3 regions of the Arthrobacter sp. STN4 genome follow, and region 3 is predicted to be linked to each of the others. Evidence: predicted binding sites of a transcription regulator. Region 3 holds the regulator's gene; each other region holds the start of a gene.

Region 1 (5,303 bases), on a different contig from region 3:
TGTGGGTGCTGCGGATCAGCTCAAAGGTGGGTTCGTCGTCGAGCGGGACGGCGTCAAGGTCAATCCGGCCGTCCTCCCCCACGTAGTCCGGGCCCCGCCCGTCGGGGCCCGCCGGGTGGCGCCCCGCAGCCACCACCTCCGCCTTGGAGGGGTGCAGCCGGACCACTTCGCGCACAGCGTAGGCCATGGCGCTTTGCATGCGCACGCCCAGCACGTCCAGCTTGAGCATGCCCATCGGGTCCATGTCGTGTTTGTCGAACTGGCTCATGGGCAGGCCCAGCCCGCTGGGCTGCACCGGGGTGCGGTCCAGCAGGGTGGCATCGCCCAGGATCACCCCGCACGGGTGCATGGAAATGTGCCGGGGCAGCCGGTCCAGCCGTTCGGTGAGGTCCACCAGCAGGTCCAGCTGCGTGCCGCCGCCCAGCTCGTGGGCCTGCTCCACCCGGGCGGCAAAGTCGCGCAGCTCCGGCTTTTCCACCAGGGCCTCCCGGAAGGAGCGTGCCGAGAAGCGCCACAACTGCTTGGCGATCCCGTCCACGTCCTCCGGGTCCATGCCCAGGGCCAGCCCGGCGTCGCGCACGGCCCCGCGGGCCCGGTAGCCGTTTTGCATGCTCATCAGCGTCACGCGCCGGGGACCGAACCGTTCAAAGATGCGGTGGTAGACGTTGTGCCGTTCGGCGCTTTCCACATCGAGGTCGATGTCCGGCAGCGTGGAGCGGTCCCGGGAGAGGAAGCGTTCAAAGAGGAGGTCGTTGGCGATGGGGTCCACCGCGCTGATGCCCAACAGGTAGTTCACCAGCGACGACGCCCCGGACCCCCTCGCGGCCCGGCGCACCCCCATGCCGCGGATCATCTCCGAGACCTCGGCCACGGTCAGGAAGTAGGAGGCAAAGCCGAGGTCGTTGATGGTGTCCATTTCCATGGTGAGCCGGTCCCGGACGGCGGCCAGCCTGCCCCCGCCAATTCCGGGGAAGCGCAGGCTTAGCCCGGCCTCGGCCCGCTGCCACAGTTCCCTGGCCGGGGCCTGGGACAGGCCGAGCACGGCCGCCTCGGGGGTGACCGGCCTTTTCCAGCCCAGGTCCGCCGCCGGATCCAGCCGGCACTTGTCCGCCACCTTGAGCGTGTTGGCCCACAGCTGCTCCAGTTCCGCCGTGCCGTAGCCGCCCTGGCCAACAATCTCCCGCCCCGCCCGGTGCATGTCCGCACCGCTTTTCAGCCAGCCCTGCCCCGTGGGCTGGAGGCCGGGCAGCCGGCCCAGGGGGGTGATGGCCCGGGCGGCGTCCAGCACGTCGGCGGTGGGGGCGTCGTCCGCGGTGCAGTACCGCACGGCGTTGGCCAGCACCGCGGGGACGCCAAATTCCTCGGCCAGTTTGAGCATGCGCACCGCGCGGGTGGTGCTCAGGGGTCCCCCGGGCTCGCTGAAGTGGCTCACCACCTCAACGGCCAGGGTGCCGGCCGGCATCGCGTGCAGCCAGGCCGCAAACCTGGTCCGGGGCGCCAGGTACCGCCGCCCGCCCATGGCCCCGGCGACGTCGGAGAACGGGCCCACCAGCACGGTCAGGGCCGGTTCACCGGTTTCCGGGTCCAGCACGCCGCCGGCCAGTTCCGCCAGGGTCAGCCCCACGGGGCCCTGTTGCCGGGCGTGCGCGGCGGAGACCAGCCGGCACAGGGCCGCATACCCCGCACCGGCACGCAGCGCCCGGCCGCCGTGGGCCAGGACCACCACCCGCCCGGTCTCCACGGGCGCCGGGCGGGAACGGGACGGGCCCGCCCCGCTTCCCTGGCCGGCGTCGTCCAGGATGGCGAGGTCGACGCCCAGGATGGGGTCTATCCCGGCAGCCATGCAGGCCTGGACGTGCTTGATGGCACCATAGAGCCCGTCGCGGTCGGTGGCGGCCAGCGCGTCGGCGCCGTCGGCGGCTGCGGCCTGCACCAGGTCATCGGGCCAGGAAACCCCGTAGTGGGCGCTGTAGGCGCTGGCGGCATGCAAATGCACAAACTTAGGCACCGGGTTCCAGCTCTTCCACCGTTTCGGTTAACGCATCGTGAATTTTTATGACCCGCCACCGGCCGGACGGCAGGTACCTGACCAGGTCCAGGGTCAGCAGCGGTGCGTTGCGGGATCCGCCGTCGCGGCGGACCTGCACCCGCCAGATTTCCCTGTCCACCAGGCCCGCCCCCGTTCCCGGGGCGGCGCGGGTTTCCTCATCCCACCAGTTGCGCCGCCGGTACCAGCGCAGGGGCTCGGCGGCGAGCGTGTAGCGCCCGCCGCGCCAGGCCAGGTGCAGCGGCAGCCCGGCGGCGGTCTCCACCACCTCGATGCCTTCACTGAAAGTGCCCATGCGTGCCTGCCACCTCCGCCTGCCACACCACGCGCCATGCAGCATGTACATGGCGCCCGTTTAGTACTAGGAAATATATTCTAATAAATGTAGTGTACGCTCACTTCACGCGGCAAGAAAGTCGCCAATTGGGAAGAATTTCGCCTCGGACGGGCATTTACCGGCCCCGCCGTACGTTAAGCAATTACCTGCCACGGCACCGGCACCGGGGATCCGCCGGATCCCCGGTGCACCTTGCACTGTTGGCCCCGCAACGACATAAGGAGCGTTCCATGACAGACATGGTCACCCTCATCGCCAGGACCACGCCGCTTGAGCGGGAACTCAAAACCGCCTCCCGCACCGTGGAGGATTCCGACCTCCCCCGGCTCGGGGAGCTCTACTTCACCGCCTATGACCCGGGCCTGGCGGGCGAAACGCTGCAGGTTGCCATGGACAACATGCGTGCCTCGCTGGCCGGCAAGTACGGGCAGTTCCTGCCCAAGGCGTCCCACGTGGCGCTGGATGAAAACGACAGGATCGTGGCCGCGGTGCTCGTCGTCGAACGCGCCCTGGGTGACGACACGCCCGAGTCGCCGTTCATCATTGAACTCATTACGGACCGCAACCACCGCCGGCAGGGGCTGGCCGAGGACCTGGTCCTGGCCACGATGGACACCCTGTTCAACGAAGGGCACCAGGAGGTGGCCCTGCGCGTGGAGGAAAGCAACTCGGCCGCACTGGCCCTCTACCTGTCCCTCGACTTCCGCCGGTGGACCCCCGAGGACAGCGACGACTAGGCTGCCGGGACCGTGGAACAACGGCTGAACTTCATCACCCTGGGAGTCCGCGATGTTGCCCGCTCCCGCAGCTTTTACGTGGACGGGCTGGGCTGGACCCCGCGGCTGGAGGTGCCCGGCGACGTCCTCTTCCTGCAGGTCAACCACGGCCTGGTCCTGTCCCTGTGGAAGCGCGCCCAGATGGCCGCCGAGCTCGGGGTCCCGGAAGACGGGCTGCGCGCTGACATTGCCGCCCTCACGCTGAGCCACAATGTGAGCAGTCCCGCCGAGGTCGACGCCGTGGTGGGCCAGGCGCGGGAGGCGGGGGCCGACGTCGCAAGTCCGCCCAGGCAGCAGCCCTGGGGCGGGTACAGCGGCTACTTCGCCGACCCGGACGGCTTCCGCTGGGAAGTGGCCTACAACCCCACCTGGGCCGTGGACGACGCCGGGCACGTGACGGTCTGAGCCCTGCCGCGGCCCGGCCGGTTTTTAGGCCGCTCCCGCCGCGTGCGGGTGCTGCGACGCGGCAGCCTCGCTGCCAAGGTCTGCCAGTGCCAAGGGGAATGCGGGGTGCTCCGGCAGCGGGAACGTTGACGTGACTGCCAGTCCCGCGTCCACCTGGAGCATCTCCCCCGAACCCAGCAGGCGCCAGCCGGGGTCGGCGTCCATGGGCTCGCTGGCAACCACCAGGGACGCCTGGTTGGCGAGGCTTGGGCTGTGGGCATGGATCCGGGGGCTGCCGGCCTGCAGCTGGGCACCGCGCCCGTGGCCGCCGGGGCGGCGCTCCAGGACGTAAAGCCCATGGGTTTCGGGGTAGCGCAGCGCCCACAGGCCGGTGCCGGTCGTGATGATGAGGTTCAGGCTGTACACGGGCAGCGCCGCCACCACCCACGCCATGGCCGCGGCGAGCCCGGCGCCGAGGTCGCCCCCGGCGAGCCGCGTCTCGGCCGTGATGAGGGCGAACAGCCGCTCGCTGTCCGTTTCACCGCGGACAAGCCCCGCCCCGCCCCGTTCAAGAATGCGCGCGTCCAGCCGGTCCAGGCCGTGCACCACCCCGTTGTGCGCGAACAGCCGCCCGTCGAGTTCGAACGGGTGGGTGTTTTCCAGGGTGTGCGCCCCGGTGGACGCGTACCGCACGTGCGCCAGGAAGGTGGTGCCCTCCAGGGTCCGTGCCGACGAGGCAAAGGCGGCATCGTGCCAGGCGGCCATGGGCTGTTTGCTGACCACGGGCGTCCCCGGGCCGTTGAACACGCCGATCCCCGTCCCGTCCGGGGCGCGGTGGCTCTGCGCCTGAAGGCTGTCCGGCGCCTTCAGCAGCCAAAACGTGGCCGTGACGGCGTCCCTGCCTGCATGCAGCCCAAAAAGCCGGCACATGTCCCCCGCCCTCCCCTCCGCAGCGCAGCCACGATGTGTGCGCCCGTGCCTTGAGTATGGCAGGGCGGGCGGGCACCTGTCGGGAACCGCACGCGGCCGTCCCCGGCCGCCCCTGCCCGCGGCTGTGAATCCGCTGGGACTTCCCGGGAAATTGGGCCGTTTGGGCCTGGCCGCCAGGCGCGCCGTGTGACGATGGGAGCCGGGGCCCGGAGCAGTGAGGGCCAAGGATTCACCGGGCGTGGGGCACCGGCAAGGAGCAAAGCCATGGGCCTGTACGAGCAATTGATTCTGCGTGACCGCCGGCGGCTGCGCCGTCGGCGGATCACGCTCGCGGTGCTGGCGGCGGTGGTGGCCGCCGTGATGGTGGCGGTGGCCTTCGTTGTCGCCACCGTGGTCCAGGCCAACGACAACATCCTGCGTTCCCGGGCCCTGGACGGGGCCCAATCGGTGGCAAAGCTGACCAAGGACACCAACATCCTCGTGATGGGCCTCGACTCACGTGTTGACGAAAAGGGCAAACCACTCTCCGCTGCCGTCTACAGCGCCCTGGACGCCGGCAACCAAAGCACCGGAGGCTACAACGCCAACGTGTTGATGCTGGTGCACATTCCGGCCGACGGTTCCAAGGCCACGGCCATGTCGATCCCCCGCGACGACTATGTGCACCTCGCCGGCATTCCCGGCCAGGACCTGCATGCAAAGATCAAGGAAGCCTACGGCTATGGGCTGGCTGCCGAACAGACCGCACTGCTGGCCGCCGGCAAGCCCAACGACCAGGCCACGTACCAGCAGGCCCGGGAGGCCGGGCGCAGGGCCGAGATCGCGACGG
Region 2 (5,303 bases), on a different contig from region 3:
CGTCGTCGCGCTGGTCATCATGCTGGCCGCGCTGGCCGTCACCGTGGTCACGGGGGCCGACTACCTGATCAAGGCCGTGCAGCTGCGCAACGCCGGCCGCGGGGCTAAGTAGCCGTGGCGGTTCCGGGCATGGACCTGGCCGCCCTGGTGGCCGACGCCACGGCGGCGGGCCTGAGCGTGGCGACTGCGGAGTCCTTGACAGGCGGGCTGCTGGCGGCCACCCTGGTCGACGTGCCGGGCGCGTCCGGCATGCTCAACGGCGGCGTGGTCGCCTACCAAAACGAGGTCAAGGTGCGCGCGCTGGGCGTCCCCTCCGAACTTTTGGCCGAACACGGCGCGGTCGATGCCCGGGTGGCCTGCGCCATGGCCCTGGGCGCCTGCCATGTGGCGGGCGCCCGGGTGGGCCTGTCCACCACCGGGGTGGCCGGCCCCGAGCCGCACCAGGGCAAGGCCGTGGGGCATGTGTTCATCGGCGTGGCCATCGACGGGGAGGTGCAGGCCTACGAATACCACTTTGGCGGTGACCGGGCCATGGTCCGCCAGCAGGCTGTCGACGAGGCACTTGCGCTGCTCCACCAGGTGGTCGCCGCGGCCCGGGAACAAAAGTTGTGACCGAATAGTTAGTGATAGTGAACGCATTGGTTGGTGTATGCCCCTAGGATGGGATGACCAACTGGGGTGTGGCCTTTTCGGAACAGCCGAAGAGGATAAATATAAATTGCGAGGAGCAAGGCGATAACGATGGTGAAACAACCCGTATCCGTAAACGGCGTGGTGCGCTGGCGGGATGTGGGTTTGGCGGATGAGGCAAAGCATCAGCAGAAGGAGCGCAAAATGGTGGTTCTACGCCACGAGATTGGAGACGTCCTTCGGGATGTACGCCAGCGTCAAGGCCGCACACTCCGCGAAGTCTCACACAACGCACGCGTCTCACTCGGCTACCTGAGCGAGGTGGAGCGCGGGCAGAAGGAAGCTTCGTCCGAGCTGCTGTCCTCAATCTGCTCTGCCTTGGATGTGCCCCTCTCACTCATGCTCCGTGAAGTGAGCGACCGTTTGGCCATCGCCGAAGGCGTGGCCGTCCCGGACACCGTTCCGCAGGAGTTCGCGGCCCGCTATGGCCGCGACCTCAACGAGGAACTCTCCGACGAACTGCGCAAGGGACTCATGTCCAACGCCTACTAGGCGCCCACGGCGCCTGGACCGGCACTTGCCGAATAAGGCTGCCGCCCCGGCCGCCAACCGGAACGCGGCCCCGAGTTTAGTTTTAGTCAAGCCCCGCGGTGTGTGGGCTTGAGACGAAAAGCGGCCCCCGCCCCCTGGGCGGGGGCCGCTTTGCTGCGTCAGGGCAAGTGCTCAGCGGGCGGCGTCGTCGTTGAGCCTGGCGATAAGCTCCGCCAGGGTGGTGAGGTCCTTGGGGTCCCAATGGGCCAGCAGGCTGTGGAAGGCCCGCTGCCGGCCGTCATGGACCTCGCGCATCTTGGCCAGGCCCTGGGGCGTGAGCTCAATCAGCTGGGCCCGCCCATCGCGGGGGTCCGCTTCCTTGCGGACGAGCCCCACGCTTTCCAGAAAGCTGATCTGCCGGCTCACCGACGGCTTCCCCACACCAATGCACCGGGCCAGCTCCGTCAGGCGCATGCCGCCCTGTTTCAGGAGGACGGACAGCAGCCCGTAGGCGGCCGGCTCAAGGTCGGGGTGCACGCTGCGGGACAGGGAGTGGCTCGTGGCGCGGGCACGGCGCCACAAGAGGCTCAGCTCAACTTCCAGTACCTCAATGGCCGCCTGGGTCTCGGCGGGGAGGGGCGGACTGGCGTTGCCGTCCGGCGCAGCTTCTGTGGTCATGGCCCAAGTCTAGCTATTCGCCGCCTGCCGGCAGGCCCGGCCGTGCGAGAATGGAACTGTGCGAGTAAGCGAATTTTGGCGATTGATGGACGACGAGTTCACCCCGGGGTATTCCCGGGTGCTGGCCAGGGAACTGCACCTGACGGGAGTGGGCGGGAAGACGGCCCTGGATGCCCTCTCGGCCGGGTACGATCCCCGGGAGGTCTGGCTGGAAGTGTGCCAGATGCAGGACGTGCCGCAGTCGCGGAGGCTGGGGCGCGACATCCCCGTGAAGAAATAGCAGCACCCCCGACGGCGACACGCCGCACCGGGACTCGAAGATCTATTCGAGCACGCCTACAATTGAAACGGCGGGTATGGCGGGGACGAACAAGTTTTCCACATATTCGGCCGCAGGGCCGGACCGGACCGGACAATGTCAGAGCCTTGAACTAGCGTTTTAAGTAATTAAACCAACACCCGCCGGCTGCGCACCACGAGCAGCCCGGACGGGGCCGATGAATCGGCACAGATGAAAGACCGAGGTGAACCATGGCTGCTCCTGCAGACCGTGAAAAGGCGCTGGCCGCAGCACTGGCCCAGATCGACAAACAGTACGGCAAGGGTTCGGTCATGCGGCTGGGCGACGACGTCAGGGCCCCGATTGAAGTCATCCCCACCGGCTCCATTGCCCTGGACGTCGCCCTGGGCATTGGCGGGCTGCCCCGTGGCCGCGTCGTGGAGATCTACGGTCCGGAATCGTCGGGTAAGACCACCGTGGCCCTGCACGCCGTGGCGAACGCGCAGAAGAACGGCGGCATTGCGGCGTTCATCGACGCCGAGCACGCCCTGGACCCGGACTATGCCGCCAAGCTCGGCGTGGACACCGACGCCCTTCTGGTGTCGCAGCCGGACACGGGCGAGCAGGCCCTGGAAATCATGGACATGCTGATCGGCTCCGGCTCCCTGGACGTCATCGTCATCGACTCCGTGGCAGCACTGGTCCCGCGCGCCGAAATTGAAGGCGACATGGGCGACAGCCACGTCGGCCTGCAGGCCCGGCTCATGAGCCAGGCGCTGCGCAAGATCACCGGGCGCCTGAGCCAGACCAAGACCACCGCCATCTTCATCAACCAGCTGCGCGAAAAGATCGGCGTGTTCTTCGGCAGCCCGGAGACCACCACGGGCGGAAAGGCGTTGAAGTTCTACGCCTCCATCCGCATCGACGTCCGCCGCATCCAGACCCTGAAGGAAGGGTCCGACGCCGTCGGAAACCGTACCAAGGCCAAGGTCGTCAAGAACAAGATGGCGCCGCCCTTCAAGATTGCCGAGTTCGACATCATCTACGGCCAGGGCATTTCCCGCGAAGGCGGGATTATCGACATGGGCGTGGAGCACGGCATCATCCGCAAGTCGGGATCATGGTTTACCTATGACGGGGACCAGCTGGGGCAGGGCATGGAGAATTCCCGCCGTTTCCTGCGCGACAACCCGGAACTCGCCGCGGAACTCGAGCGCCTGATCAAGGAGAAGCTGGGTGTGGGCGTCGCTGCTGAACCTGAAGCGGAGGCAGCACCGAAGCTGAAGGCCGTCGACGGCTTCTAGGCACCCCGTGAACACCAGACGCCCCGGCCCGGAACCGGAACAGGACCCCGACGCCAACCCGGCGTCGGTGGCCCGGTCCGTCATCCTGCGCCAGCTGACCAACTCGCCCAAGAGCCGGTACCAGCTGGCCCGGAAACTGGCCGAACGGCATGTCCCCGAGGACGTTGCGGAGGCGGTGCTGGACCGCTTCGAGGAAGTCAAGCTTGTCGACGACGCCGAATTCGCCCAGCTCTGGGTGCGCAGCCGGGCCCGCAACAAGTCGATGGCCCGTGGGGCACTTAAGCGTGAACTGGCCGAGAAGGGGATCGCCCCGGAGCTGGCCGAGGAAGCGCTGGCCCAGGTCAGCGACGAAGACGAGGCGGACAACGCCGAAGCCTTGGTGCGCCGGAAGCTGCGCGGGTCCATGGACCTGGCCGACCGGGACGAGCGCGAGAAGTACACGCGCCGCTGGGTGGCCATGCTTGCGCGCAAGGGTTTCAGCCCGGCGGCGGCCTTTGCCGTGGTGGGCCGGCTCATCGATGAACACCTGGATGGCGAATCACCGCAGTAATTGCCGCCAAATCCGGGCCGGCCGCAGTTATGCTGGCCACCTATGATTAGTTTTCCGCGTCGAGGAGTGAGTGTCCTGGCAGCCGCAGCAGCTGCCGGGTTGATCGTGGTTTCCGGAGTTTCCGCCAGCCCCGTCCAGGCCGACGACGGACCGCCCAGCGGATACCCCACCTGGTCCGACGTGCAAAAGGCGAAGGGAAACGCCGCCGCCACGCAGGCGGAAGTGGTGAAAATCAACGGGCTGCTGGCCAGCCTGTCCGCCGAATCCGACACCCTCGGCACCGCCGCCGTCCAGGCCGGCGCCGTCTACGCCGCCACCCAGGCGAAACTGGACACGGTCACCGGCCAGGTGAACGTCCTGCGGGCCCAGGCCGGCCGGGCGGAAAAGCAGGCCCGCGGCTACGAGCAGGACGTGGCGGCCGTGGCCGTGCAAAGCTACAAGTCCGGCGGGGCCAACCTCGGCATCTTCGACACCCTGGCCACCCTGGGCTCCAGCAATGCGCTGCAGGGCCTGGGCCTGCTGGCACAGGTGGGGGAACAGACCGCTGACCGTGCCGTCAGGGCCAAGGATGCCACGGCCGTGGCGGACGCGCTCACCAAGTCGCGCCAGTCGGCAGAAGCTGAGCAGGCCACCCTGACGGCGGCATCGAAATCCGCGCTGGCAGCCGCCGTTGCGGCCCAGCAGGCCGTCGCCAACCAACTGGCTGCCCGGAAAAAGGACAGCGTCACCCTGAATGCGCAGCTGGCGTCGCTGAACCACACCACGGCCGCCGTCGAAAAGAAGTACCGCCAGGGCCAGGAGGCGCTGGCAGCCTACGAGGCCGCACAGGAAGCCAAGCGCCGGGCCGCCGCGGCTGAGGCGGCACGGGAGGCCGCCGCCGCCCAGGCTGCGGCAGCTGCGGCAGCCGCGCAGCAGCAGGCCAACCAGGCAGCGCCGGCACCGCAGGCCGCCCCGGCCACCTCCGGTTTCATCCCGGTGGCGGTCCTGCTGCCGAACATCCCCGGCGGCGCCGTCAACGACCCCGCCGGGGCACAGGCCTACGCCGCGTCCCGGCTGGGTGGCTACGGCTGGCCGCAAAGCCAGTTCCAGTGCCTGCTCCAGCTCTGGAACCAGGAGTCCGGCTGGCTGACCAACGCCACCAACCAGAGCAGCGGGGCCTACGGCGTCGCCCAGGCACTGCCTCCCGGCAAGTACTCCGACACCGGCGCCGACTGGCTCACCAACTACCGCACCCAGATCGACTGGGGCCTGGGCTACATCAGCAACCGCTACGGTTCCCCGTGCGGCGCCTGGGCCCACGAGGTGTCCAACAACTGGTACTGACGGACCC
Region 3 (5,303 bases):
CGCGTGGCGCTGTCCGACTCCAAGCCGGACGGCAACGCGGCAGCCGACGGCGGGCGGTCGATCGCCAGGTCCCGGCTCAACCTGATCTTTGACCTGTGCGAACGGCTGCTCACCGCCAGGGATTCCCGCGAAGTGGTGTGGACCTCCCGCACCGGGACCTTCGCTCCCGGCAAGGGCTACCAGAAGGCCGACGAGAGCGAACCCCCCGTCATCAACATTGCCCCCCTTAGCGTGGCCGGCAAGCTCCGCGAGGGCCTGTTCGCGGACCACACGGTCGTGCTGACCTCGGCCACGCTGGCCATCGGTTCATCGTTCCAAGCCACGGCCGGGGGGCTGGGGCTGCTGGGCGCCAATGCACCGTCCTGGACCGGCGCCGACGTCGGCTCGCCCTTTGACTACCCCAAGCAGGGCATGCTGTACGTGGCTTCGCACCTGGCCAAGCCGGGCTTTGGCAATTCCCCCGAACAGCTGTCCGAGTTGGAGGCCCTCATCAGCGCCGCGGGCGGCGGCACGCTGGCCTTGTTCTCCTCGCGGCGGGCTGCGGAGGACGCGGCGGAAAAGCTGCGGAAAAAGCTCAAGGTCAAGATCCTCTGCCAGGGCGACTCGTCCATGGCCGGACTGATCAAGGAATTTTCGGACGAGCCGGACAGCTGCCTGTTTGGCACCATGTCCCTCTGGCAGGGCGTGGACGTCCAAGGCGCCTCGTGCCGGCTCGTGGTCATCGACAGGATTCCGTTTCCACGACCGGACGATCCCCTTGTCACGGCACGGGCCAGGGCCGTGGCCCAAAGCGGCGGTGACGGGTTCATTGCCATCTCCGCCACGCACGCTGCCATCCGGCTGGCACAGGGCGTGGGGCGGCTGATCCGTTCCAGCAGCGACCGCGGCGTGGTTGCCGTCCTGGACTCCCGCCTGGCGAACGCCGGCTATGGCGGCTTCCTCCGTGCCGCGCTGCCGCCCTTCTGGTCCACCAAGGACCGAGCCGTAGCCCTCGCCGCGCTGCAGAGGCTTTCCGGCAAGTAGCCGCCGGCGCCAGCGGGCCCGGCATTTTTCCGTCGGCTCTCCGACGCCGCGGCCCCGGGCGGCCTTGGCGCCTCCTTACGCCTCCGACAAAAAATGTCGGCTCCGGGCTTGCCTACAGGCTGCGGAGGACGGAGACGACCTTGCCCATGACGGTGGCTTCGTCGCCGAGGATGGGCTCGTAGCGCGTGTTCTGCGGCAGCAGCCACGTGTGGCCGTCGCGCTGGCGGAACGTCTTGACTGTCGCCTCGTCGTCCAACAGCGCCGCAACGATGTCGCCGTTGTCGGCCATGTTCTGGCGCCGGACCACCACCCAGTCGCCGTCACAGATGGCCGCATCAATCATGGAATCGCCGGCTACCTTCAGCATGAACAATTCGCCGCTGCCCACGATCTGGCGGGGGAGCGGCATGATGTCATCGACCATCTGGTCCGCCAGGATGGGCCCGCCGGCCGCAATCCGTCCCACGAGGGGAACAAAGGCGGTGTCCGAGGCACTGCTCAGTTGGGCAAAGTTCAGCCCGTTCGAGCTGCGGACCTGGTCCGGGTCGTTGACGCCCTCAATGGACACGGTGCCGTTGTCAATGACCAGCGGGATGAGCACCTCCATGGCGCGGGGGCGCTTGGGGTCGCGGCGCAGGTATCCGTGCCGTTCGAGCTGAATCAGCTGGTGGGTCACGCTGGACAGGCTGGCCAGGCCCACGTTGTCGCCAATTTCCCGCATGGACGGCGGGTATCCCTTGTCGGCAATGGAGCGCTGGATGCATTCGAGAATCTTCTTCTGCCGCACCGTAAGCCCCTTCATTCCTGCCCTGCTGGGGGCCTGCGGGATTCGATGCGGAGGTTCCGGTAGCGCCATGGTCCTTCGATCCTTTCTGGGGATGCAGCCAATAATGTCAGTGCCTGCTGGTGGACTGCTCTTGTTGGCGAATCCTTTCCCTCAAGATTAAGCCCGATATCGACGAATTTCAAACATTTGTTCTATCGAGTCTTGGCAAGCGTCGTCAATAGATGCTAAAACTAAGAGAACAAGGATAGAACATACGTTCTATCGAACATATTGTGCATGGAAGTCGTCTCCAGTCAGGTGTTTGCGGTCCTCCCCGAGGGGTGGCCGCCAAGGTGGCGGGGTCCCTGCGAAAGGAATGAAGTCATGAGTGCATTGGTGATTTCCCGCCCGGGCCCGGCCGTGGCCGCCCCCACGCCGCGTCGGGCGGGAACGGAACGTCCGACGCCCGCCACGGGGCTGCGCCTGACCCGGCGCGGACGCATGCTGCTGCTTGGCCTGCCGGCACTCGCGGTGACGGCCGTGCTGGTCTTTTCCCTGCTGGCCGTCCTGCTCGGTTCCCTGGCCAGCCCGGCCAAGGCGTCGACCCGGGATGCCGGCGCCGGCCTGGGCGGCCCTGCGGCCGTCACCGTCCTGCAGGGCGACAGCCTGTGGTCGATCGCGGCCGCCAGCGCCGGCACGCGTGACGTACGTGACGTCGTGGCTGACATTGTGTCCCTGAACAATCTCGGCAGCAGTGTCCTTCAGGCCGGACAGCGCCTGTACGTCCCGCTCCCGGAGTAGGCCACAGGGTCCCCGGGCGTCACAAGTTCGTGTCAGGCCTCCTGCCGCCTTAAACTGGTGGGATGGACCAGTTTGAACGTCTCAGCCAGTTGCCCCTTCGTGACGATTTGCGCGGCCAGCATCCCTATGGCGCGCCGCAGCTGGACGTTCCGATCCTGCTCAATGTCAATGAAAACACCTTCGGGGTGCCGTTGGATGCCAAGGAAGCGATCCTCAAGGCCGTCTCTGACGAGTTGGACGGGCTGAACCGCTACCCGGACCGCGAATTTACCGAACTGCGCCGGGCGCTGGCCGCCTACCTGGGCCACGGCCTGGTCGAAGAAAACATCTGGGCCGCGAACGGTTCCAATGAGGTCCTGCAGCAGCTGCTCCAGGCCTTCGGCGGCCCGGGCCGCAGCGCCATGGGATTTCCCCCCACATATTCGATGTACCCGTTGCTGGCCAGCGGCACCGGCACCGCCTACGTGGCAGGCGTCCGCGGGGATGACTACAGCCTCACGGCCGAATCCGCCGCCGGACAGGTGCGGGCGCAGGCCCCCAACATTGTCTTCCTCTGCTCGCCCAACAACCCCACCGGCACGGCGATCGGGCTGGATGTGGTCGAAGCGGTCTATGCGGCGGGGGAGGCCTCCCAAGCCATCGTGATCGTAGACGAGGCCTATGCGGAGTTTGCCCACGCCGGCACCCCCAGTGCCCTGTCCCTGCTTGAGGGCCGGCCGCGCCTGGTGGTCTCACGCACCATGAGCAAGGCCTTCGCCCTGGCCGGGGCCCGGGTGGGCTACCTGGCATCCGCCCCGGAAGTTGCCGATGCCATCCGGCTGGTCCGCCTGCCCTACCACCTCTCGGCCATCACCCAGGCCACGGCCGTTGCCGCCCTGCGCAATTCAGACGCCCTGCTGGCCAACGTCGAGGCCATCAAGGTCCAGCGCGACCGCATCGTGGCTGAACTGCTGGCGATGGGGCTGGCGCCGGCGCCGTCGGACTCCAACTTTGTCTTCTTCGGCGGCCTGGCCGACCCCGCGGCCGTGTGGGCCGGATTGCTGGCCGCAGGCGTGCTGATCCGCGACGTCGGCATCCCCGGCCACCTGCGCGTCACCGCCGGCACGGAGGCCGAGACCACCGCGTTCCTGGACGGGCTGCGCGCCATCCTGGCGAAATAGCGAAGCGGCGCCCGGCGTCGTGCCGCCGCCGGGGCGGGACACCAGCGCCCTTGCGTCTAAACTGGTGGTACACCAACACGAACGTTGCACGTGCCATGCCATGCCCGTCATCGGGCGCCCCAGGAAGCAAAGGACCCCAAGAACAATGACCGAAAACGGCCCGCAGTCCGGCCAGGGACGCACGGCACGCCTTGAACGCGCCACGAGCGAATCCAGCGTGCTCGTCGAGATCAACCTGGACGGCACCGGGGTTTCGGACATTGACACTTCCGTGCCGTTCTACGACCACATGCTGACGGCGCTCTCCAAACACTCGCTGATCGACATGAAGGTCAAGGCCACCGGCGACACCCACATCGACGCACACCACACGGTGGAGGACGTCGCCATCTCCCTGGGCGAGGTGCTGCGCGAGGCGCTCGGCAACAAGGCCGGGATCCGCCGCTTCGGCGAGGCCACCATTCCGCTTGACGAGGCCCTGGCCAACGCCGTGGTGGACGTTTCCGGGCGGCCCTACCTGGTCCACAGCGGCGAACCCGCGGGGCAGGAATACCACCTGATCGGCGGGCACTTCACCGGCTCGCTGACCCGCCACGTGTTTGAGGCCATCACCCTGCACGCACAGATCTGCCTCCACATGACCCTCATCGCCGGCCGGGACCCGCACCACATCGTCGAAGCCCAGTTCAAGGCGTTTGCCAGGGCCCTGCGCTCGGCCGTTGAAAAGGACCCGCGCGTCACCGGGATCCCGTCCACCAAGGGACTTTTGTGAGCGCGCCGGCACCGCAACCCACCGTCACGGTCCTGGACTACGGCTCCGGCAACGTCCGCTCCGCCGTCCGGGCCCTGGAGCGCGCGGGCGCCCGGGTGACCCTGAGCGCGCGCCCCGACGACGTGCTCGGCGCCGACGGACTCGTGGTGCCCGGCGTGGGCGCCTTTGGCTCCGTCATGGCAGAACTGAAGGCCGTGGATGCCATCAGGATGATTGGCCGGCGGGTGGCCGGCGGCCGCCCCGTGCTGGGCATCTGCGTGGGCCTGCAGGTCCTGTTCGAGGCCGGCGTGGAACACGGTGTGCGGGAAGCAGGCATCGGGGAGTGGCCGGGCACGGTGGAACTCCTGCCGGCCGCCGTGGTGCCGCACATGGGCTGGAACACGGTGAAGGCACCCGTTGGGTCCATGCTCTTCGCCGGCGTCGAGGACGAACGGTTCTACTTCGTCCACTCCTACGGCGTCCAGTCCTGGGACTTTGACGTCATCCAGCCAAAGATGAAGCCGCCGGCCGTCACCTGGTCCGAGCACGGTGCGCCGTTCATTGCCGCCGTGGAGAACGGCCCGCTGTGCGCCACCCAGTTCCACCCGGAAAAGTCCGGCGACGCCGGGGCCCGCCTGCTGCGAAACTGGGTGCAGTCGCTGAAGGCGGCCGCCTAGATGTACTCGCTGCTCCTGATGGCCCTGGGCGGCCTCCTGATTGGCGGCGCCTACACCTTCTACCAGCAAAAGACGCCGCGCTGGCTCCCCATCTGCTTCGTCATTCTCGCTGCCATGTCGCTCGT

Evidence for each region. The regulator LexA, encoded in region 3, represses DNA repair genes until DNA is damaged. The targets are predictions, from matches to a motif close to TCGAACANNTGTTCGA.
Region 1: MMF96_RS07160 (DUF6504 family protein) is a predicted target of LexA. The motif match lies at 2,410-2,425, and genes of this name have one in related genera.
Region 2: recA (recombinase RecA) is a predicted target of LexA. The motif match lies at 2,154-2,169, and genes of this name have one in related genera.

The regions. Positions count from the first base shown of each region.
Region 1 is NZ_JAKZGX010000007.1:5,231-10,533, forward strand. Features, by position in the region: gene MMF96_RS07155 (DNA polymerase III subunit alpha) at 1-2,008, opposite strand, end outside; gene MMF96_RS07160 (DUF6504 family protein) at 2,001-2,342, opposite strand; gene MMF96_RS07165 (GNAT family N-acetyltransferase) at 2,615-3,121, shown strand; gene MMF96_RS07170 (VOC family protein) at 3,134-3,565, shown strand; gene MMF96_RS07175 (class II glutamine amidotransferase) at 3,590-4,474, opposite strand; gene MMF96_RS07180 (LCP family protein) at 4,739-5,303, shown strand, end outside.
Region 2 is NZ_JAKZGX010000029.1:3,659-8,961, reverse strand. Features, by position in the region: gene pgsA (CDP-diacylglycerol--glycerol-3-phosphate 3-phosphatidyltransferase) at 1-112, shown strand, start outside; gene MMF96_RS16355 (CinA family protein) at 115-612, shown strand; gene MMF96_RS16350 (helix-turn-helix domain-containing protein) at 742-1,182, shown strand; gene MMF96_RS16345 (MarR family winged helix-turn-helix transcriptional regulator) at 1,354-1,839, opposite strand; gene MMF96_RS16340 (DUF3046 domain-containing protein) at 1,898-2,119, shown strand; gene recA (recombinase RecA) at 2,371-3,423, shown strand; gene MMF96_RS16330 (regulatory protein RecX) at 3,431-3,973, shown strand; gene MMF96_RS16325 (hypothetical protein) at 4,040-5,296, shown strand.
Region 3 is NZ_JAKZGX010000030.1:37,611-42,913, reverse strand. Features, by position in the region: gene MMF96_RS16775 (ATP-dependent DNA helicase) at 1-1,023, shown strand, start outside; gene lexA (transcriptional repressor LexA) at 1,136-1,879, opposite strand; gene MMF96_RS16765 (LysM peptidoglycan-binding domain-containing protein) at 2,174-2,590, shown strand; gene MMF96_RS16760 (histidinol-phosphate transaminase) at 2,653-3,750, shown strand; gene hisB (imidazoleglycerol-phosphate dehydratase HisB) at 3,896-4,522, shown strand; gene hisH (imidazole glycerol phosphate synthase subunit HisH) at 4,519-5,178, shown strand; gene MMF96_RS16745 (hypothetical protein) at 5,179-5,303, shown strand, end outside.